Regions from separate parts of the Pseudoglutamicibacter albus genome, predicted to be linked through region 2. Evidence: predicted binding sites of a transcription regulator. Region 2 holds the regulator's gene; the other holds the start of a gene.

Region 1 (11,624 bases), 380 kb from region 2:
CGCGGCGTTCAAGCAGAGGCTCGATGCGGGCATCGCGTCCACGGAATGCGCGATAGCTTTCCAGTGCGTCGCGCGTGTTACCGCGGCTCAAGAACTCCTCACGGAACAGCTGGCCAGCGGCACGGATGTCCTCTTGCTCCTTGAACCATTCGACCGCATCGGCGTCAAGGATCTCGGACCAGATGTAGCAGTAGTAACCTGCCGAATAACCGCCAGCGAAGATGTGCTGGAAGTAGCCGGTCTTGTAGCGAGACTCGATCGAGTCCGGGTTGAAGCCAGCATCACGCAATGCTGAGTCTTCGAACCCGGCCGGGTCAGCCTCGACGTCGGTACCGGTGCGCTGGTGCCACGCGAGGTCTAGAATCGATGCGGCGAGGTATTCGCTCGTCGAGAAGCCTTCGCCCCACGTGCTGGTCGCGGTGAGTTTTTCGATCTGATCGGCAGGAAGCGGTTCACCCGTGTGTGCGTGCTTGGTGTAGTGCGGAAGAATCTTGGGGTGTACTGTCCACATCTCGTTGACCTGGGACGGGAACTCGACGATGTCGCGCCCAACGTTGGTGCCCGCCAAAGAAGGGTAGTGTGCGGCACTCAGCAGGCCGTGGAGCGCATGCCCGAACTCGTGGAATAGTGTGTTGACCTCATCCCACGTGCACAATGCAGGGTTCCCGCCGGTTGGCTTAGGGATGTTCAGCGTATTGCAGATGATCGGGCGTGAACCGGTTGCGGTAGCACCTTGGGCAAGCTCATTCATCCATGCCCCACCACGCTTGGTGTCGCGGGCGAAGAAATCGCCCACGAACAGCCCGACGGCATCCCCGTTCTCCTCGAAAACTTCCCAAATCCGGGCATCCGGGTGAGGAAGCGGAAGGTCGTGGCGTTCCGTGAACCTCAGCCCATAGACCAATCCAGCGGCACGGAAAACGCCTTCAGTCAGAACTGTGTCGAGTTCAAGGTGCTGTTGCAACAGTTCCGCGTCGACCCCATCGGACTGCGAGCCAACAAGACTCAGCCCGCGTGCGCGATCCCACGGTGCCACAGGAGCCTCGGGGGACAGAGGCTCGAGGCCGAGCGCTTCAGCGATCCGCGCATCCTCGGCGGCCGCGTTCGCGAGCGCAGGCTTAGCCAACTGCGCCAACAGATCGTTGATAGCCGAAACCGAGGTTTCCGACCGCAGAGACAGAATCTCTTCTGCATGCGTCTCAAAACCGAGCAAGCGTGCGCGCTCTACGCGCAATGCCGCGATCTGCGCGGCGATCGCAGAGCTCTTGCCGTCAGATGCACGCTGAGACGATGCCTCGTGCAACTTCTTGCGGCCTTCAGCGGTGGTCAGGATCGCTTCATCAGGTTGAACGGTTGGCAACACGAGCGAGATACGGTGGCCTTCCGCTCCCGCGGCCTGAGCTGCGGCGCGGGTCGCTTCAAGTCGGGCAGGGGAGAGGCCCGTAGCTTCCGCCTCCGTGAGGGCAGGCGCTGCATCCACGAGGTTCTGCATCGCGAGGCGACCGAACTCTGTCTGTAAATCGGTGAGCTTCGCGTTCAAGGCCTTGAGCTTTTCCTGGCCCTCAGCGTCCAGTTCCGCGCCGCTCGCGCGGAAGGATCGCATCGTGACCTCAACGAGGCGTGCCTGTTCGCCTTCAAGCGCGCCCGCATCGACCTGCTGCATCCGGGCGTACAGGCCAGGGTAGAGCGTCATTGCGTCCTGATGCGCTGCGACCATAGCCGTAACTTCAGCCTCGATAGCCTGGATTTCTTCCGTGGCATCAGCTGAGAACAGGTGGAACGCGACCGCCGTTGCACGATCAAGGGCTTCGCTTGAGAGCTCAAAAGCCTCGAACGTGTTGGTGAAGTCCGCCTCGTGCGGATCATTGACAATGGCCGCGACGGCTTTCTCTTGAGCCTCGATTCCGGCACGCACCGAGCTGCGCAACAGATCCGGGGTCACGGTAGAGAAATCAGGGAAGTTGTAATCAAGCCCGCTAGGCTCCGTAAGACAAGTCATGAAAAGACTCTTTCACACTAAGTACATCGACGCCATGCCGAGTAACGGCGCTACGGTGAGGGCAGGCTATAGAATGGTCTGACGCTAGAACTAACTGACATAGGGACGGAAGAACTATGGCTGGCCACTCCAAATGGGCGACAACCAAGCACAAGAAAGCTGCGTTGGATGCGAAGCGTGCGAAAGCTTTCGCGCAGTTCATCAAGAAGATCGAGGTTGCCGCGCGTGCTGGTGGTCCGGACCTAGAAGGTAACCCGGCTCTTGAAGTCGCCGTGAACAAGGCGAAGAAGAACTCCGTTCCTAACGACAACATCGACCGTGCGATCAAGCGTGGTGCCGGGCTGACTGGTGAGGTCATTGACTACACCGAGATCATGTATGAGGCACGCGGTCCGCAGGGCTCGGCTCTCTTGGTGCACTGCCTGACCGATAACCGCAACCGCGCGGCCTCTGAGACTCGCGTGGCGATCACCCGTAACGGTGGCACGATCGCCGACCCGGGTTCGGTCAACTACCTTTTCAACCGTAAGGGTGTCGTGGTGGTCCCTGAGGCTGATCACACCGAGGATTCCCTCATGGAGGTTGTCCTCATGGCTGATGTTGATGCCGAGGAGATCACCAAGGTCGGCGATTCTTTCACCATCGTTTCGGAGCCTTCGGAGCTGCAGTCAGTTGCTCACGCGCTGGATGAAGCCGGTGTCGAATACAGCTCTGATGAAGTCGAGTACGTGCCGACGATGAAGGTTGAGCTGGATGTGGATGCGGCCCGCACGTTCGTCAAACTTGAGGAAGCGCTCGAGGAGCTCGATGACGTGCAGGCCGTGTACTCGAATGTCGATATGACGCCTGAGGTCATTGAGGCGCTAGGCGAGGAGTAGAGACTGTTGCATTCGGTTCGCGTAACGGCTTCCGAGGTGGTTGGTGCGTGCGCGTAGCAGGAGTTGATCCAGGGCTGACCCGTTGCGGGTTGGCCCTGGTTTCTGTTGGTACTGACCGCACAGCAACGCTCGAGGACGTGCGGGTGATCGGTTCCCCGTCTGAGGTTGCCTTGGACCACCGTCTGCTCACGATTTCTGAGCGGATTGATGAGTGGCTGGATGAATTCCGGCCTGATGCTTTGGCGATTGAGCGCGTCTTCACTTACACGAACGTCTCTACGGTGATGGGTACCGCCCAGGCGATGGGCGTGATCATTGCCGCTGCCGCGCGCCGCGGCATTCCGGTTGCCTTACACACCCCGACTGAGGTCAAAGCCGCTGTGACCGGTAGCGGCCAGGCTGATAAACAGCAAGTGGGGCGGATGGTGACCAAGATTCTGCGCCTAGCGGCCGCCCCGAAACCAGCCGATGCGGCCGATGCGATAGCGATCGCGTTGGCTCACGGGTGGCGTGGGGCTGACCCGGCATCCAAGGCGGCGGCTTCAGCATCGAATCAAAGTGGTGTGGCCCCAGCACAGCGAGCCTGGCTCAAGGCGCAGGCTCAGGCCGCTAATAATGCGGCGCGTGCGGAGTCTGCTTTGCGGGCGCGTGCACGTAAGCCGCGTGGTTGACCGTGCTGGCTCGTGAGCGCTGTGACACGGGGCGTATCTAGCACACATACGGATAGTTCGAAGATATATTCGGATAGACTTCTCGTATCACTCTCCGTGTTTGTGGTGCTCTCTTATGTGTGAGGCGTGCCGTCGGCGCGCTGTTATGTCCGTGAAAGGTTGTTCGTACCCATGATTTCTCAGCTTCGAGGCACCGTTACGACGTTGAACCTGAACTCGGTGGTTCTTGATGTGGGCGGAGTGGGCTACCTCGTCAACGCGGTTCCGCGGACGTTAGGGGAACTCACGGTAGGTCAAGAAGCCACTCTTCCAACGAGTTTGGTGGTGCGTGAAGATTCGATGACTCTCTACGGTTTCACTAGTGCACGTGACCGGGACGTTTTCGACATCATCACGAGCGTTTCAGGGATCGGCCCGAAACTGGGTTTAGCTATTTTGGCGGTTCACTCTGCAGAAGAGCTCGCCGCGGCTGTTCAGAACGAAGACACGAAAGCGCTGACCCGCGTTTCGGGTGTGGGCCCTAAATCGGCAAGCCGAATTATCCTTGAACTCAAGGGCAAGCTGACGCTCTCGGCGGATGCTACTGCCACTGCCGCCCCGGCCGCCCAGACCGAAGCCGAAGCGTTGGCTCAAGCCGCCGAGGCCCAAGTGGTCGAGGGTCTCACAGGCCTGGGGTGGACTGAGAAGGAAGCTAAGAAGGTTCTTGCAGCCACGCTCAAGGCACAACCGGAATTGGCCGGGGCCTCGGTTCCAGAGCTGTTGCGCGCTGCATTGCGGGGCGTGGGGGCCGGGACCGGAGTGCGCTCGTGAGCATGCCGGAACGGTCTTGAAACTACTGTTGAGAAGCTAGGGGAGAGGAACGTAGCAAGATGGCATCAGATTCCTCGCGCGGTCTGGTGGATGCCTCCGGAGAGCCGGAGGAACGCGCGCTCGAGGCTGCGATGCGGCCCAAGAACTTCGATGAATTCGTGGGCCAAGCACGTGTTCGCGAGCAACTTTCCCTCGTACTTGAATCCTCGAAGCTGCGTGAACGGGTTGCCGATCACGTTCTGCTCTCCGGGCCTCCAGGCTTGGGCAAGACGACGCTAGCCATGATCGTTGCCGCGGAGATGCAAGCACCGCTACGCATCAGCTCCGGTCCAGCGATCCAAAACGCAGGGGACCTGGCTGCGATCCTCTCTTCGCTATCTGAAGGCGAAGTTTTATTCCTGGATGAGATCCACCGTCTAGCCCGCCCAGCAGAGGAAATGCTCTACCTTGCGATGGAAGACTTTCGCGTCGACATCGTGGTCGGCAAGGGTGCTGGTGCCACAGCTATCCCATTGGATCTTCCTCCGTTCACTCTGGTGGGTGCGACCACGCGTGCCGGTCTTTTGCCAGGACCTCTGCGTGACCGTTTCGGGTTCACCGGCCACCTGGACTTCTATTCGGTTGAAGAACTTGAAATGGTTCTGCGGCGCTCGGCAGTCATGCTTGATGTGCGCTTGACCGATGACGGCTATCAGCAGATCGCTTCACGTTCACGCGGAACCCCGCGTATCGCTAACCGGCTCCTACGCCGTGTCAGGGACTGGTCGCTTGTACACCGCATCGAGCGGATCGATGCGGTTCAAGCCGCAGCGGCCCTGGACATGTATGACGTCGATGAACGTGGACTGGATCGGCTCGACCGTTCAGTTTTGCAAGCGTTGTGCACCAAATTCGGTGGCGGGCCCGTCGGCTTATCAACACTTGCGATCTCGGTGGGGGAGGAAACCGAAACTGTCGAGGAAGTAGCTGAGCCCTATCTTGTGCGCGAAGGCCTCCTCGGCCGAACCGCACGCGGACGAATAGCAACCCCAGCGGCATGGGTGCACCTAGGCCTGACTCCGCCGGAGGGTGCTCCTGGCGCCCTACCTTCGGGGGAGCAGGATCCCGGCGGGACTGCCCGCCTCATCTGAAGAATCGACCGAGCTGGAGAAAGCATTGGCCTATCTATTTCTGTCTTCCAGCAACCGATAGTGCCGTCCCAGAGTTACGGCGTGAGCTTGCAGTTACTACTTCTGCTTGCCGGGGTAGGTTAGGCTAGATCGGTGTTTTCCTTGCGCCTGCAATGCGCGCGCGAGGGTGTGCAGCGATATCGATAATGTGAATTGAGGATGCCACGTGATCTCCGCGCAGCAGATTTTGGCTGAAGGTCAGCAAGGACAGGCCGGGGGTATTAGCCCTCTTCTTTTGATCATGGGCCTCATGGTCATTTTCTTGGTCTTCACGATGTTCCGTAACCGCAAGCGGATGCAGCAAGCTCAGCAGGAACGTGAGACTAAGCTCGTCCCGGGTGCAGAAGTTATGACGACCGCCGGTATCTTCGGCACGGTCGTTGACACCTTCAAAGACGAGAACAAGGTGCTCTTGGAACTATCTCCAGGTAACCGTGTCATGTTCCACGTCCAAGCGATCGCTCAGTTCCCAGAAGACAACTCGACCCATGAGGCTTCGCAAGAGGACAACCAGGGTGACCTCGACGGTTCGGAAGGCCCAGATAAGCGCTAAGAACCAGCAGCCCAGCGTTGCGAACCGATGCACTTCACACGCTGAGGCAGATACCTAGTCTTTATTCATTCATTGCTCACGTGTGAGAGAAACCTTTATGTCAACAACTAGCCCCAAGCGGCAGGCTCATAGCGCACTGATCTGGCTCGCGGTGATCCACCTCGTGCTGATCGGTGTGCTCATCGGTGGTGTTGTCGCAGGAAAAACTGGTGCGCTTCCTAAGCTTGCGCTGGACCTTGAGGGCGGTACCGAGATGGTGCTGACCCCTAAACTGGATGACCCGAACAAGCAGGTCACTTCCGAGCAGCTTCAGCAAGCGGTCGAGATCATTCGTCAACGCGTTGATGGCACTGGTGTTGCTGAAGCTGAGGTCACCACGCAGAACAACCAGAACATCGTGGTTGCTATGCCTGGCATCCCAGATGAGAAGACACGTAACCTCATCAAGTCTTCCGCGCAGATGCAGTTCCGGCCAGTGATCGCGGCAAACCAAGACATCACGGCGACGCCAAAGAAGGACCTCACACCGATCAAAGACATCCCAAAGCCTGAGGGTAAACCGCAGAACGGTTCTGATGATCGGTGGGTCACCCCTGAGCTTTTGCGTAAGTTCCAGGCGTGGGATTGTGCCGCTGAGCTCAATAAGAAAGACCGCACGACGTTCAAGGCTGAAGAGCCAGCTATTGCGTGTGAGATGGACCCGCCGTTGCAGGCTAAGTACCTCTTGGGTCCGGTTGAGGTTTCCGGCTCTGACATCACCGATGCCGAGGCACGTCCTGAACAGAACTCGCAGGGCTTCACGACCGGTGGCTGGGAAGTTGCGTTGACGTTCAACAACAAGGGCGCTGAGGCGTTCAAGACGGTCACCCAGCGTTTGACGTCAGCTCAGCCGCCTAAGAACCAGTTCGCGATCGTGTTGGATGGCCGCGTGGTTTCGGCTCCGCAGTCGCTGGCCGTCATTTCCGATGGCCGCTCTTCGATCACCGGTAACTTCACTCAGGAATCGGCTCAAGAGCTCGCCGAGCAGCTGCGTTACGGTGCCTTGCCGATGAGCTTCAACATCCCGACCGAAACCCAGGTTTCGGCCAAGCTCGGTGCTGATCAGCTCAAGTCCGGTATGATCGCTGGCTTGATCGGCCTGGTCTTGGTGGCTGTTTACTCCTTCTTCCAGTACCGCGTTTTGGGTCTGGTGACGATGGCCTCGCTCATCATCATGGGTACGCTGACCTATCTCGCGATTGTCTTGTTGGGGTGGGGCGCGAACTATCGGTTGTCTCTGGCTGGTGTTGCCGGCTTGATTGTCTCGATTGGTCTGACAGCTGACTCGTTCATCGTCTACTTTGAACGTATCCGTGATGAGTTGCGTGAAGGCCGCAGGCTCCAGCAGGCGATCGAAACCGGTTGGAAGCGTGCTCGCCGAACCATTCTGGCTTCTAAAGCGGTCAACATTCTGGCAGCCGTTGTTCTGTACTTTGTTGCTGTGGGTAACGTCAAGGGCTTCGCGTTCACCCTGGGCCTGACAGCTGTTGCGGATATTTTCGTGGTGTTCTTGTTCACGCACCCGATGTTGCAGTTGCTCAGCCGTATGACTTTCTTCTCTGAAGGTCACAGGCTTTCCGGTCTGGATCCGCGCCTTTTGGGCGCTGAGCCGCTGTATGCCGGGGCGGGCCGAGTGCGTGTGCGCCGGCAGAGCGGTGAAGCGAAGCAGGCCGGCAAGCACGGCGGCGGGGCTAACCGTGAGGCTCAGCGTCGCATGACGATCGCTGAGCGGCGCCGGGCTGAAGAGCTTGCTGCGCGCGAGAGCGGTAGGAACGCAGATACACGCAAGGTAGAGGAGAACTGACGTGGCGAAGTTAGCAACGTGGGGTAACGAGCTCTACTCCGGTAAGCGTTCGTATCCATTCATCGGCAAGCGCAAACTCTGGTTTGCTATCGCGCTCGTTCTGATCGTGCTTTCGGTCTTGGTTCCGGTTGTGCGTGGCGGTTTCAACCTGGGTATCGATTTCCGTGGTGGCAACGAGTTCCAGGTGGCCGAGGCCCACAAGACTGACCCTAAGCTCGGTGACGACGCCGCCGGCGAGGTCGTGCCGGATAAGAACGCACGGACGACGCATCTGGCTGCGACCACGATGCGCGTCCAGACTGACCCGCTCACCGGTCAGCAAGCCGACGACTTGAAGGAAGCACTCGCGAAAGCATACGAGACGGATGCTTCGAAGGTCTCTGTCTCAGCGATTGGCCCGACATGGGGCGCTGATGTCTCGCGCCAAGCGGCGATCGGTTTGGTCGTGTTCATGGTCTTGGTTGCTTTGCTGATGGCGGTGTACTTCCGGACCTGGAAGATGTCGCTTGCCGCAATCGGCGGCCTGATCGTCGTCATGATCGTTACTGCCGGGATCTATGCTGCAGTCGGTTTCGAAGTGACACCGAGTGCGGTCATCGGTTTCTTGACGATTCTTAGCTACTGTCTCTATGACACCGTGGTGGTCTTCGACAAGATCCGTGAGAATACCTCTGACGCCTCCCTCAAGTACGTCATGACCTTCGAGGAGAAGGTCAACCGTGCTGTGAACCAGACCCTGGTTCGCTCGATCAACACCTCGGTCGTTGCGATCCTGCCAGTCGGCTCGATTCTGTTCATCGGTTATTGGTTGCTCGGCGCGGGCACGCTCGGTGACCTCGCGCTTGCGTTGTTCGTCGGCATCATCGTCTCGACGTTGTCCACCCTCTTCATCCAGGCACCGCTGTACTATCAGCTGCGCAAGAACGATGAAGAGATCAAGGAGCTCGACGCTGAGGTCCATGACAACCGCAAGGATTCAGAGGCAGCGCTGGCCTGATACGCGTATTCACCACTAGCTGGGAACGGTGCCGAACGCACCGCGTGACGGAACACCTCGTGAGACTCACCGGTTCACGAGGTGTTCCGTTTCTGTTCTGTGGTCTAGACTGACCCAATCACCGTATTGTGTACATACAGCCAGGCCTTGCGCTTGGTAGCAGAGGAGGAATCGCTGCCATGGCGCAACAGCGAGTGGGTGAACAGCAACCAAGGCGGGGAAGGTCGCTTTCGCGTCTGATCCGTTTCTCAGGCCGGTCAACGTTTCCGGCGGCCCCTCCCATCCTTGAGCCCCTGCTACGTACCGTGCGTGCGCAACATCCGGAAGAAGATCTTTCACTCATCACGCGCGCCTACGATGTCGCTGCACGTTGGCACGAAGGCGTGAAGCGGAAATCCGGGGATCCCTACATCACCCACCCTGTGGCGGTCGCAACGATCCTTGCGGAGATGGGGCTCACTGGCCCTACGCTGGCGGCGGCGCTGTTGCATGACACGGTCGAGGACACCGAATATTCGCTTGAAGCACTGCGCAAGGACTTCGGCGATGAGATCGCTCTGCTCGTGGACGGGGTCACCAAACTCGATAAGGTCACCTACGGCGAGGCCGCTCAGGCAGAGACGGTCCGGAAGATGATCGTCGCGATGTCCCAAGACATCCGTGTACTCATGATCAAGCTTGCCGACCGAATGCATAACGCCCGCACATGGCGTTACGTCAACCCTGAATCGGCGTCCCGTAAAGCCCGGGAAACCCTCGAGATATACGCTCCGTTGGCCCACCGTTTGGGGATGAACACCGTCAAGTGGGAGCTTGAGGATCTTTCTTTCGCGGTTTTGCACCCGAAAGTGTATGAAGAGATCGTGCGCATGGTGGGCGCCCGCACGCCTGAACGTGAACGGTATCTTTCCGAAGTTCGGCAAGCGATCGAGGCGAATCTCTCTGAAGAGAAGATCAACGCGGTCATCACGGGCCGGCCTAAACACTATTACTCGGTCTATCAGAAGATGGTAGTCCGGAAGAAAGAATTCAACGAGATCCACGACCTCATGGGTGTTCGGATCCTGGTTGACTCCGTCAAAGACTGCTACGCGGTCTTGGGCATCATCCATTCGCATTGGAACCCGCTTCCCGGCAGGTTCAAGGACTACATTGCGATGCCTAAGTTCAACATGTATCAGTCCTTGCATACCTCCGTGATCGGTCCCGGCGGCCGTCCCGTCGAGGTGCAGATCCGCACCCACGAAATGCATAAGCGTGCCGAATACGGTGTAGCCGCACACTGGAAATACAAGCAAGGCTCTGCAGAGAACGATAAAGAAACCAACATCAACTGGCTCAACCGGTTGGTGGCCTGGCAGAAAGACACTGAGGATCCAGATGAGTTCCTCGATTCCTTCCGTTATGTCATCAACTCCGCTGAAGTCTATGTCTTCACCCCGGCCGGTGAGGTGCGTTCGCTGCCACTGGGTTCCACACCCGTGGATTTCGCCTACGCGGTCCACACGGATGTGGGGCACAGGGCCGTTGGCGCTAAAGTCAATGGGAAACTTGTTCCGTTGCATACACCGCTCAACAATGGCGATCAGGTTGAAATACTGACCTCGAAGGCAGAAAACGCCGGCCCGTCACGCCATTGGCAAGACTTTGTCGCCTCACCACGAGCCCGCACCAAGATTCGGCAATGGTTCTCCAAGGAGCGCCGCGAGGAAGCGATAGAAAAAGGCCAGGATCTGCTCTCTAAAGCGATTCGTAAGGCTGGGCTCCCGCTCCAGAAGCTCATGACGGCAGAGATCCTCACAGCGGTTGCGAAAGAGCTTCACTACAACGACATCACTGGTCTGTACGCGGGCCTGGGCGAAGGCCACGTCTCTTCCAAGAACGTGATGGAGCACATCACGAGCCTGACGGGAGAACCCGAGGTAGCTCAGCCTGAACCAGGCATGAACTTCACCTCGGACCAAAACCAGACGCGTGGCTCACAGCCGAGCTCTTCCGGGGTTATCGTCCAGGGCTCACGTGATGTTGTGGCTAAGCTGGGCCCGTGTTGCTCGCCGGTGCCACCGGATGCGATCAAAGGCTTTGTAACACGCGGCTCGGGCGTCACGGTACACCGTTCAGCGTGCCCGAACATCGCTAATCTGAGCGGTCCTGAAGCCGAGCGGATTGTCGATGTCGCGTGGGATCCTCGTTCCCACACCGTATTCACGGTAGAGATCCAGGTTGAGGCACTCGACCGGCACTCGCTTTTGAGCGACGTCACCAAAGTGCTCTCGGAGAACCACGTCAATATCTTGTCTGCGAACCTGTGGACCACCAAGGACCGGACCGCGATTTCACGTTTCCGTTTCCAGCTGGGGGAGCCGGACTTCATGAGCCATATCTTCGCTGCAATCCGCCGGATTGAAGGCGTCTATGATGTCAGCCGGGTGCTAGGTGGGGCCTCAGAAGAGCGGCGCTAATCTCCCGCAACCGCCGCCGCACGAGGGTCTGACGCTTTGTACCTAAACGAGCGAATCGATCGCTACCGTCCAACAAGCGGTCCATATCGACTGGCTTGATGTCTTCTAGCTCGAGAGTTTGTGTTACCTGATCCCCAACCGTTGGATTGGGATCCTTCAGGGTTCGTTGCCAGCCCATCGCGATACGTTCTGGAATATCACTGAGTAACCGAGCGACTCGAGGCGCTGGCACATCAGCATCG
Region 2 (11,624 bases):
GGCCGTGAGCCGCTCAACCACGCCAGGCCATTCGTCCAGGCCCGCCGTCCTGGTGCCGCCCTCCGTGCTTTCAGTGAACAGCACTTGGTGGCCCACACAGATCCCCAGAACGGGCTTCCCACCCGCGATCCGGTAGCCGAGATGACGCAGCAGCGAGCCCTTCTTGAGTGCCGCCATGACGCTGGCGAACGCACCGACACCGGGCAGCACCACGCCATCAGCGGTACGTAACTGATCGCTGTCCGCGGTCAACGAGACATCAGCGCCCACGTGTTTGAAGGCGCGCAGAACCGAGTGAACGTTACCCGCGCCGTGATCGACAACCGCGATACGCGGCCGGCGGCCCTGGGTCATAGCGCTCCCTTAGTGGACGGGATCGTGTTCCCCATCCGCTCGTCTGGTTCGATGGCTTCACGCAGTGCTCGCGCTAGAGCCTTGAACTGGCATTCCACGATGTGGTGAGGGTCGCGGCCACGCAGAACGTCGATGTGCAGGCAGATGCCTGCGTGGTAGGCGAAGGATTCGAAGACGTGGCGGGTCATCGAACCGGTGAAGTGCCCGCCGATGAGGTGGTACTGCTGGCCCTCAGGTTCGCCTTCATGGATCACGTAAGGGCGGCCGGAGAGATCCACGATGCAGCGCGCAAGCGCCTCATCCAGTGGGATGGTTGCCTGGCCAAAGCGGGTGATGCCGCGCTTGTCACCGAGCGCTGTTTTGAATACCTCGCCGAGCGTGATCGCGGTGTCTTCGACAGTGTGATGGACGTCGATATCTGTGTCCCCGTGCGCTGCGATGGTGATGTCCATGAGCGAGTGGCGCGCCAGCGAGGTCAACATGTGATCGTAGAACGGAACTGTTGTGGAGATGTCCGCTTGACCGGTTCCATCGAGTTTGATGGTGACTTTAACGGTGGATTCGGAGGTGATCCGTTCCATGGTGGCTTCACGGGTACCGATCAGCTGGGCGCTCATGGTGCTCGCTTTCTTCATGTGATGCGCAGATGCGCGTCTACGCATCTGCGTGGGGATTGTTCTGCCCTCATTCTATGAGGGTGCTGTTGCGGCGTCCTGGTGAGCCGGCCGCTTGCCGCGTGTTAGGCGCGTTCCATGTATTGGCGCATCAGGGTCAGGAACGTGGTGGTTTCCTCTTCGGTTCCTGCGGTGACGCGTAGCTTGCCTGGTAGCCCGTTGTTGCGGATGATGACTCCGCCTTCCAGGAGGTATTCGAAGACTGCGTTGGGGTCTTCGAAGTCGCCGAAGGTGACGAAGTTTGAGTCAGAAACTGTTGGTGTGAGCCCCATGCCTCTGAGCTCGGTCACGATCCGGTCGCGTTGCTCTTTGATCGCCTCGACGTTGGCTAGCAACGCGTCGGTGTGTTTGAGGGCTGCGAGTGCGGTGGCTTGGGTTACGGCGGAGAGGTGGTACGGAAGGCGTACGAGACGTAGGGCGTCTGATATTTCTGGTGCGGCCGCCAGGTAGCCGAGCCGTGCCCCGGCGAGCCCGAACGCTTTGGACATGGTTCGGGAGACGATCAACCGTTGCCGACCCTCAAGCAGGGTGAGGGCGGTCGAGTCTGGGTCGTGCGCGAATTCGGCGTAGGCCTCGTCAACGACGACGATGGTCTGGAACTCTTCGCCGGCCTCATAGACGGCGCGCACGACGTCGAGTTCGAGCCCGGTCCCGGTCGGGTTATTGGGCGAGCACAGGAACACGATGTTCGGTTTGTGTGTGCGGACTTGTTCTGCCGCGGATTCCGCGCTGAGGCTGTAGTCCTCGGCGCGGTGGCCGGCGATGTATGTGGTGTCTGTTCCAGACGCCAACAGCGGGTACATCGAATAGGTGGGTGGGAAGCTCAGCAGGGTTCGGCCTGGACCGCCGAAGGCTTGCAGGATCTGTTGCAGTACTTCGTTGGAGCCGTTAGCAGCCCACACGTTTTCTGGGGTGAGCCCGCGGCCGAGGTATTCGGCGAGTGCGGTGCGTAGCGCCGTGAATTCCCGATCTGGGTAGCGGTTGAGGCTGTGTGCGGCCTCGCGTACGGATGCGGCGATCTCATCGATCACGTCTTGTGGCAGCGGGTGAGTGTTTTCGTTAACGTTCAGCTGTACCGGAACGTCGATCTGTGGGGCGCCGTACGGGGAGAGCCCACGGAGGTTATCCCTAAGTGGAAGTTGGTTGAGCCGTTGCATAGCATCCTGAGACATGGTTCAAGTCTAGGGATCGGCTAAGTGGCGTCTCGAATTAGGGTCGCCCTATTGCGCATCCACTCACGCTGAGGTCGGGTTAGTAGCTGACCGGGACAACGAGCTTCTGCCCCGGAACGAGCGCTCCATCAAAAGAGTTGTGCTTTTGGATCAGAGCCACCGTGTCGCGGACATCGCGTTCAGGTGCATAGTGCTCAGCTAGCTCCCACAAGGTATCTCCATGCGCAACGGTGACCTCAACCAAGCGATCCCCCTGCGCGGTCACCGGCTCACCCGTGGTTGCCTGAGCAGGCTGAAGCAAGGCCGAGAGCATCAAAAACACGCCAACGACCAAAGCCATAGTCGGCAGGCCGAAGAACACAAACCGCCCCCGTGAAGTCAGACGGATACGTTGACGTGATGCGTGCTCGTGATGAGCAGTGTTAACAATGCGCTCATCAGAATTGACGGGCCGTTCAGCAGTATTCGACATGACAACGGTTTCCACCATGACCATTCCTTCCGACATCGAACAGAACATATATTCGAACATCTCTTCGATATATTTCTAGCACACATCTCCGAATCTGCTCAATAGTCTTCGTACATATCTTTGAATATGCGGCGAAGCCATATAGGCTGTAACTACCGATGTGGACTGTCATTACAGTCAAGAACAACCCCCTGACACATTGATGGCCATGGGTAGCGAACCAGGGATGGGAAACGAAGGATGGGAAACGAATGAGCACCGATACACCGTCGATGGACACCCAGCCCGCACGCCCTTCGAAACCGCTGACTTCGCGTCAACGCTCTGTGCTGAAGTGCATCGAGTCTTTCTTAGAGAATCAGGGGTATCCGCCCACGATGCGTGAGATCGGTGACGCGGTCGGGTTGAAATCGCTGTCTTCGGTGACACACCAACTGCAGCAGCTCAACAAGCTCGGTTGGATTCGCCGCGACCCCAAACTCCCCCGCGCGCTCGAGGTTCTCTATCCGTCCACCCTGGACGTGACCCAGAAGGACTCCACCACAGCTAGTGCGGCCGCACTCGGAGCAGCGACAGGCGCCGGCCTAGCGGAGGTCACACCAATGCCCGGTGCAGCCAAACTCCCAAACACCACAGACTCCGCCAGCACCGCACAATCCTCCAACGCCACCGACTCCGCCAACATCACGCAGTTCAAGGCTCGCGGCGGGGAAGACTCGGCTGAGATCCCACTCGTCGGCCGTATCGCGGCAGGTGGACCGATCCTTGCTGAACAACACGTTGAAGACGTCGTGACCCTGCCACGTCAGCTTGTAGGGCACGGCGAACTGTTCATGCTCAAAGTCTCTGGGGACTCGATGATCGACGCCGCGATCTGCGATGGCGACTGGGTTGTGGTCCGCCGCCAAAACACCGCACAGAACGGCGAGATTGTCGCAGCGCTGCTGGATGACGAAGCCACCGTGAAGACCTTCCGTCAACGCGACGGCCACACGTGGCTACTGCCTCAGAACTCGCAATACGAACCCATCCTGGGTGACCACGCACAAATCATGGGCCGCGTCGTATCCGTGCTGCGCTCCCTCTAAGCGCAGGCCCGTTCAGGCAACCCCTCTTAAGCGCAGGGCCCGTATCGCCGCGCCGTTTCCATGAGCGCCGCGCTACTTATTGGCTTCGCGCAGGCGTCCCAAAGCGCCGAGAACCGTATTCCGGTCAGTTGTGGTCCACAACGGTGGCAACGCGCTACGCAGATATGCACCGTAGCGACGGGTGGCCATCCGCGAATCCAGGATCGCGGCCACTCCCCTGTCCTCTGTGGAACGGATCAGACGGCCCACACCCTGCGCCAAACGGATCGCCGCGTGATGCGCCGAAACAGACATGAACCCATTCCCGCCGTGCTCATTCACGTCACGGGTCCTCGCAGTCATCAAAGGATCGTCAGGGCGCGGGAACGGGATCCGATCAATCACCACCAAACGACAATGCCGCCCCGGTACATCCACACCCTGCCACAGCGTCATCGTCCCGAACAGACAAGTCTGCTCATCAGCTGAGAACTCCCGCACCAGCTCCGTCATTGACGCCTCGCCCTGCACCAAAATCGGCACATCCAGACGTTCACGGCACGCAGCGGCGGCGTCCTCAGCGGCTCGGCGTGAAGAAAACAGCGCCAACGCCGCACCGCCAGAAGCCTTGATCAAGTCCACAAGCTCATCGATAGCTGCTTCAGAGACCCCGCGGCCTGGAGGCGGAAGATGCTGAGCCACATACAGCACGCCCTGCTTCTCATACTCAAACGGCGAACCAACATCAACCGAATCCCACTCAGGAGCCTCCGGCCCCATCAACCCCAAACCGCCAGCAACCGGCTCAAAAGCCTCACCCACAGCAAGTGTGGCCGAGGTCAAAACCACGGTCCGGTCCGCGAACAAGCCATCCCGCATCTGCATCGCAACAGACAACGGGGCAACCATCAAAGACGCCGGTTCAGAATCATCCGGAACCACATAGCCGCGCCCTGGCTCGAAGCTGCCGGGCCGGGCCGCCCACACAACCTCGTCGCCCTGACCAGCGTTCAACAAACGTTCAGCCAGCTCAACAACCTGAGCCACCGCGGAACGCGCGGACTGCCAGGCGCCATCCGGAGCCGCATCGCCAGCCTCGCGTTTGGAATCCGCCATCACGACCTTCGCTGATTCGAAAACCTGCATCACAGCGGCACGTTGAGCCTCGGTCAAACCGCGCGGCTGAAGACCTGTCGGGATGTTCGTGACAGACTTCTCAAAAGCCTTAGCGGCATCAGATAACGCCTTCGACGCAACCTTGAGGTGCTTCTTAGCTCCCTGCGCCGCGTGCGTGATCGCGGTGTGGGTGAGCGGGCGCGTGTACGTGTTCGTGACCCGGTCCTGCAACTCGTGGGCCTCATCCACAATCACAACATCGAAATCCGGTAAAACCGGTAGCTGCTCAAACGCAGAAAAAGCGAGCATCGCGTGGTTAGTGACCACCACATCGGACTCAGCGGCCAACGCGCGGGCACGCTCCGTGAAACATTCCTCCGCCATAGGACAATGCTGGGTACCCAGACATTCAAGCGAGGACACCGAAGCCTGCCGCCACGCCCTATCCGAAACCGAAGGGATCAGCTCATCCCGGTCCCCCGTCTCGCTCTCTTCAGCCCACTTCCGGATGCGCATAATCTCCTGACCCAAAGGCGAAGTCGGGCCGTCCTCGGCCGCATTCGGGTCTGCCAGGGACGCATCGAAAAGCGAGCCCGCGTCCTCATCCTCCGGATACCCGCCAGAGAGCTTATATTTGCACACATAGTTGTTCCGCCCCTTGAGCAGGGTGACGTCCACCGGCCGCGGAAGTTCATCTTCCAGAGCCTTCAGAAGCCGCGGAACATCGCGCCCCACAACCTGGGACTGCAACGCCAACGTTGCGGTGGCAACCACTACAGGTTTATCCGCCTCGATCGCGTGCCGGATCGCAGGAATCAAGTACGCCATCGACTTACCCGTGCCGGTCCCGGCCTGCACCAGCAGGTGCGTACCCGTGGACAGAGCGTACGCAACCGAATGCGCCATCTCATGCTGACCATCGCGGCGCTGCCCACCCATCTTGTCCACCGCCGTGGTCAGCAGACGCTCAACCTCTTCAACGGCGGGCTCACCCGACTCAGTTGAAGCCTCCGATGCGGCACCCGTTTCAGATGCAGCGGTGCTTTCTGGCTCGGACCCAGCCGAAACGTCCTGGCTCATTCGTTCGCCTCTTCGTTCGCCTCTTCGGTCGCCTCGGCCTGGGCCTCATCGGCCGTGTGGGCTTGCGCATCGTTAGTCTGCGCGTACGGTGCAAGCGCATCAGCGAGATCGGGGCGGACTAGCGCGTGGATCTGTGTCCCGTCTTCGACGTGTTCAAGCTCGAGCAGTTCGGCGTCCTGACCGTGCAGGCGCGCCACCAAGTCGCCTTCGGTGTATGGGATCAAGGCGCGCACTTCGGTGTGCGGGCGCGGGATAGTGCGCGAGATCCTTTCTTTGAGCTCGTCGATGCCCTGGCCCGTGCGGGCAGAGACCACAACGTGGTCAGGATGGTTGCGGCGCAACTGAGCCAGCGTATGCGCATCGGCGAGGTCCGCCTTGTTCAGCACGATGAGCTCAGGGCAGTCCGCCTCAATGTCCGCGAGCACCTCGTGCACCGCTTGGATCTGCGACATCGGGTCCGGGTGGGAGGCATCGACCACGTGAAGCAGCACGTCGGCATCCGCGGCTTCTTCCAAGGTTGAACGGAACGCCTCCACAAGGTGGGTTGGCAGGTTGCGCACGAAACCGACCGTGTCTGTGAGGGTATAGCCGATGCCGTCAGGGGTCTGCGCTGAACGCACAGTCGGGTCCAGGGTAGCGAACAGAGCGTTCTCCACCAGGACCCCGGCGTCAGTCAGCCGGTTGAGTAGCGAGGACTTGCCGGCGTTGGTGTAGCCGACGATGGCCACAGACGGCACCGAGTGACGCTTGCGGTTGGCGCGCTTGGCTTCGCGTGCCGGCTTCATCGCTTTGATCTCGCGGCGCAGCTTGGCCATGCGGTTGCGGATGCGGCGGCGATCCAGCTCGATCTTCGTTTCACCCGGGCCACGCGAACCGATACCGGCACCACCGGCGACCTGGCCGCCGGCCTGCCGCGACATCGATTCACCCCAGCCGCGAAGCCGCGGCAAGAGGTATTCGAGCTGAGCCAGCTCGACTTGGGCCTTACCTTCGCGGGATTTAGCGTGCTGGGCGAAAATATCCAGGATCAGAGCGGTACGGTCGATGACCTTGACCTTGATGACGTCTTCGAGGCCACGGCGTTGAGAGGGCGCGAGCTCGCTATCCACGATCACGGTGTCCGCGCCGACCTCCGTCACAATGTCACGCAACTCGGTTGCCTTACCTGAACCGAAATAGGTTCCCGGGTCTGGCTTCACGCGGCGCTGGATCACGCCGTCCAATACTTCCGAGCCGGCGGTTTCGGCGAGCGCCGCGAGCTCACGGAGCGAGTTTTCGGCTTGTTCCGCGGTGCCGTCTGACCACAGACCGGCCAACACGACGCGTTCGAGACGAAGCTGACGGTATTCGACCTCGGAAATGTCTTCAAGTTCTGTCGAGAGGCCCTGGACGCGGCGAGTAGCGCGGCGTTCCTCAAGGTCCTGCTGCAGTCCATCGAAACGCGAATGTTCAGCCTGGCCTGTATCGAGTGCTTGAGCCTGACCGAACTGCAAGAAAGAGCCACGTTGCCGAGGTCCACCCGGCTCCCCTGCTTCATCCTCCGCGTGTTCATCCGCCGCGTGGTTCCCCGCGCCTTCCTCAGTGTGGAACGCTTCAGTCCCTGCCGGTGCAGCGTTGCTTTTCTCGGCATCGCGACGCCCCGCAAGAATCTCACGTTCACGGTCAGCGGCGAGGATCCGCTGGATGGTCGCTTGGATCTCGCGTTCGTGCTCCGATGTGCTCTTATGTGGAGTCCCCTCGCGTGAAGGTTGATCCTGTGAAGACCGTTGCTGTGAAGGCGGGTGGGGATCGGTGTTGCGGTGCTCGGTCATGGTCTCCTGACATTGCGTGGTCCCGCGGCCTGCGGGCTCCCCACCATTCTAAGCTGTAGCGGGCTCAGCTAGACCGTAGCGCCGGTGTCGTCGCAACCCTGCCGTAGCGCCGGTGTCGTCGCGACCGTGCCGCAGCGACCCACCTGCGGCCCTGTGCCTCGGTTAGGCTTGTGTTCCATGGCCGAGCATTACTTCACAGCGGAACCGGTGACTCCCGAGGCACGCAAGCGCATTACGGTTTCTCTGGCTGACCGGGAACTTGACGTTCATACCGCTTCGGGCATTTTCAGCCCCGCCGGTGTGGATAAGGGAACCCAGATTTTATTGGATGAAGCTCCTAGCCCGCGGGCCCACGGAACGATGCTCGACATCGGGTGCGGTTGGGGACCCATCTTGCTCACGCTCGCGCTGACTTCTCCACAGGCTGAGGTGTGGGGTGTCGATGTCAACGAACGCGCGATGGATCTGGCCCGTCTCAACGCGGCCGATGCCGGCGCTCGCAACGTCACGGTGTGCACACCGGAGGCGGTGCCGGCCGATGTAAGTTTCGACCTCATCTGGTCCAACCCACCGATCCGTGTGGGTAAGCAGGTCCTCCACGAGATCCTCATGACGTGGCTTCCGCGCCTCAACCCGGGCGGCGAGGCGTATCTTGTGGTCCAGAAAAACCTCGGCTCAGATTCCCTACAGAAATGGCTCGCCGAAAACCTGCCGGGAGAGTGGAGCGTTGAACGCTACGCGAGAAAGAAAGAGTTCCGGATTCTGCGCGTGGCCCGCCCGGCTTGAACCGCGAGCTCGGCTTTATGAGGCTAACGCAGCTGAATGGGGCTAGCGCAGCTGGATCTTCGCGATGACGCGCGCAGGCCCCGTTGCCTGCGCTGTTCCGGAAGCGTTCGATGCGGACCCCGGCTCAAGCCGGACCCCCACGAGCGCTGATGGCTGGTTCACCGCCCAGCCTTCCGCGATGTCCCTACCGGAGCCTGCCCAGTACTGGAACGCAACCGATCCCGCGACCGCGGCAGCCACACTCGAACCGTATTCGCGCGAAAGCCGCCTCCCTGCCATACTGATGCTGGCAGTGTCGCCGCTGTTGCCTGCTAACGCATCGTGCGCATGATAGAAACGCATCGACACCGCAGCGATACCGCGTTCGACCAGCGGATCATGCGGAACAACGAAGCTCGTCGACGAACGCTCAAGCACCTCGGAATCCAGCTGCGGGCCGCGCTCATCCAAACGTAGCCGGTCAAGCTCGGACACATCCGCGAGCGCAACCACAGAAACCGGCGCGCCAACGGTCATCGTGAGGCACGGACGGGCCACCGGTACACCCTCAGCCTGGACCGTGCCGTCACTGGCTTTTGCTTGGGCCTGCTGCGGGAACGCGAACGACCACCGCACCCCAGCGACCTTATAGTTACCCCGCGAACGCGAGACCACGTATGCCTCACCCGAACCGAATTCGAGCCGCGTGCCCGCGCCCAACTGACCAGCCTCATCGAGGTAGGCGGCCACCGCTAGTGCCGCATCGGGCTCTAGCTCAGGAACCGGGGCCCCTGATGCCCCCGTCAGAACGCAGTGCCATGCGCCAGTATTAGCTCCTACGCTGTCCCCTTGTTGAGACACCGTGATCACGCCTGCCGCACCGAGCCCAGCGGAGCCGTCGCACAGCCACTGGGCTTCGGCTTCGCTCACGGTCGCTGCCGTGCTGATCAGAAACGGGACAGCGCCCGCGGTGACGCGGGCAAAACTCGCACCGGCAAGGCTCACCGGGACGTCATTCGAGAGCGGATCGACCATGACCCCAGCCTACCGAGAGTCGTCCCGCGTCCGCGGGAACCTAGAGAGCCTCCGGGATGGCTTCGGCAACGAATGCCCGGGCGATCTCGCGCGCGCCGGCGCCGGCATCGTAATGCTTGACACGCGGATCAGCACGGAACCATGTTCTCTGCCGCTTGGCGAACTGCCGCGTGGCGATGTGGGTGCTCTCGATCGCTTCGTCCTGGCTCATCTGACCATCGAGCACGGCGAGCGCTTGTTTATACCCAATAGCCGCCGATGCGGTCCGGCCTTCCCGCAGGCCGTGCGTGATGAGCTCGCGGACCTCATCCAGCAAGCCTGCTTGATACATCCGGTGGACCCGCTGCAAGAGGGCCTCGTTGAGGACAGCCGGGTCAAGGTCAAGCCCCACCTGGACGGCGGGCTGGTGATAGATGCGTTGCGGCATGAACGAGGTGAATGCGCGGCCGCTGATGCGGTGGACTTCAAGCGCGCGGATCATGCGGCGCACGTCAGTGATTTTCTCAGCGCTCGCCGGATCGACTGCACGCAGAGCCTCGCGGACCTCCTCGGCACTACGCGCATCAGCCCACGCCTCGATCTCGGCGCGGACCTCCGGATCGGTGGGCGGGAACTCGATCTCATCTAAAACCGCGCGCACATATAGCCCAGAACCACCTACCAGCACAGCGGTCCTCCCGCGCGCCTGGATCTCAGCGATCGCATCGCGGGCTTGCTGTTGGAACACCGCAACCGAGGCTTCCTCGGTCACATCCATGATGTCGAGCAGATGGTGTTCGATCCCCTGCCGCTGCGCCACAGGAAGCTTGGCTGTACCGATGTCCATGCCGCGATAGAACTGCAGCGCATCCGTGTTGACCACTTCTCCATTGAGCATGTGGCACAGATCAAGGGCGAGCTCGGATTTACCGGTGCCGGTCGGGCCGACCACCGCGATCACAGGGTTCGGGTTCACTGTAGTGCGGTTGTCTACGCTTGCGGGCGCAGGCTCGGCATGCCGAGCGAAACACCCTTGCCGCTCGCGCTACCGCCTGGCGAGCACGAATCTGCTTGTGCGCGCTCCCACGCGTCCCCGGAGCGGGTACGGCGAACACTGTACTGCTCCAGGGTTGGGTCAGCGAGCAAGTGGAAGGATCCAGCGTGAGTGATCGGCACGGTCACGGCATCGCCTGGGCGAGGGGTTTGACCGCCTTCCGGAACAGAGAAGTGCACGAGCCGCTGGTCTTGGGCGCGTCCCGCAAGCCGGCCCGTCTCTTCGGCTTTGCGGCCCTTTTCGTCAGCGACGATCAGCTCAACCGTGGTGCCGAGCAGCTTCTGATTTTCTTCGGCAGAAATACGGTCCTGGAGTGCAACGAGGCGCTCGAAACGTTCCTGCACCACGTCTTTAGGGACCTGGTTTTCGTATTCGGCCGCCGGGGTTCCCGGCCGCGGCGAATACTGGAACGTGAACGCCTGATGGAAGCGGGACTGCTCGACAACCCGCATGGTCTCTTCGAAGTCCTCGTCGGTTTCACCCGGGAAGCCGACGATGATGTCGGTGGTGATCGCCGCGTGCGGCATACGCTCGCGCACCTTCTCCAGGATCCCGAGGAACTTCTTGGAACGGTACGAGCGCCGCATATCCTTCAGGACCTTGTCCGAACCGGACTGCAACGGCATGTGAAGCTGCGGCATGACGTTCGGGGTTTCAGCCATCGCCTCAATCACATCGTCAGTGAACATCGCAGGGTGTGGCGAGGTGAAACGGACCCTTTCGAGGCCTTCGATCTCACCGCATGCCCGCAACAGTTTGGAGAACGCCTGGCGGTCACCGAATTCAACGCCGTAAGAGTTCACGTTCTGACCCAGCAGGGTCACCTCGATCGCGCCGTCATCAACCAACGCCTGGACTTCGGCGAGGATCTCCCCCGGGCGGCGGTCCTTCTCTTTACCGCGCAAGGACGGCACGATGCAGAACGTGCACGTGTTGTTACATCCCACCGAGATCGAAACCCAGCCCGCGGAATGAGACTCCCGCTTAGCCGGCAGAGTGGATGGGAAAACCTCGAGCGCTTCAAGGATCTCAACCTGGGCTTCTT

Evidence for each region. Region 2 encodes LexA, which represses DNA repair genes until DNA is damaged. Its sites were predicted from a motif close to TCGAACANNTGTTCGA; they were not measured.
Region 1: ruvA (Holliday junction branch migration protein RuvA) is a predicted target of LexA. The motif match lies at 3,606-3,621, and genes of this name have one in related genera.

Annotation. Positions count from the first base shown of each region.
Region 1 is NZ_JAVDXX010000001.1:941,603-953,226, reverse strand. It holds gene J2S67_RS04170 (M3 family metallopeptidase) at 1-1,999, opposite strand, end outside; gene J2S67_RS04165 (YebC/PmpR family DNA-binding transcriptional regulator) at 2,116-2,877, shown strand; gene ruvC (crossover junction endodeoxyribonuclease RuvC) at 2,925-3,548, shown strand; gene ruvA (Holliday junction branch migration protein RuvA) at 3,720-4,358, shown strand; gene ruvB (Holliday junction branch migration DNA helicase RuvB) at 4,418-5,488, shown strand; gene yajC (preprotein translocase subunit YajC) at 5,694-6,080, shown strand; gene secD (protein translocase subunit SecD) at 6,178-7,923, shown strand; gene secF (protein translocase subunit SecF) at 7,925-8,920, shown strand; gene J2S67_RS04130 (RelA/SpoT family protein) at 9,100-11,382, shown strand; gene J2S67_RS04125 (hypothetical protein) at 11,342-11,624, opposite strand, start outside.
Region 2 is NZ_JAVDXX010000001.1:566,159-577,782, reverse strand. It holds gene hisH (imidazole glycerol phosphate synthase subunit HisH) at 1-354, opposite strand, end outside; gene hisB (imidazoleglycerol-phosphate dehydratase HisB) at 351-971, opposite strand; gene J2S67_RS02465 (histidinol-phosphate transaminase) at 1,094-2,200, opposite strand; gene J2S67_RS02460 (LysM peptidoglycan-binding domain-containing protein) at 2,280-2,690, opposite strand; gene lexA (transcriptional repressor LexA) at 2,924-3,760, shown strand; gene J2S67_RS02450 (ATP-dependent DNA helicase) at 3,833-5,935, opposite strand; gene hflX (GTPase HflX) at 5,932-7,746, opposite strand; gene J2S67_RS02440 (class I SAM-dependent methyltransferase) at 7,924-8,532, shown strand; gene J2S67_RS02435 (hypothetical protein) at 8,575-9,546, opposite strand; gene miaA (tRNA (adenosine(37)-N6)-dimethylallyltransferase MiaA) at 9,587-10,501, opposite strand; gene miaB (tRNA (N6-isopentenyl adenosine(37)-C2)-methylthiotransferase MiaB) at 10,516-11,624, opposite strand, start outside.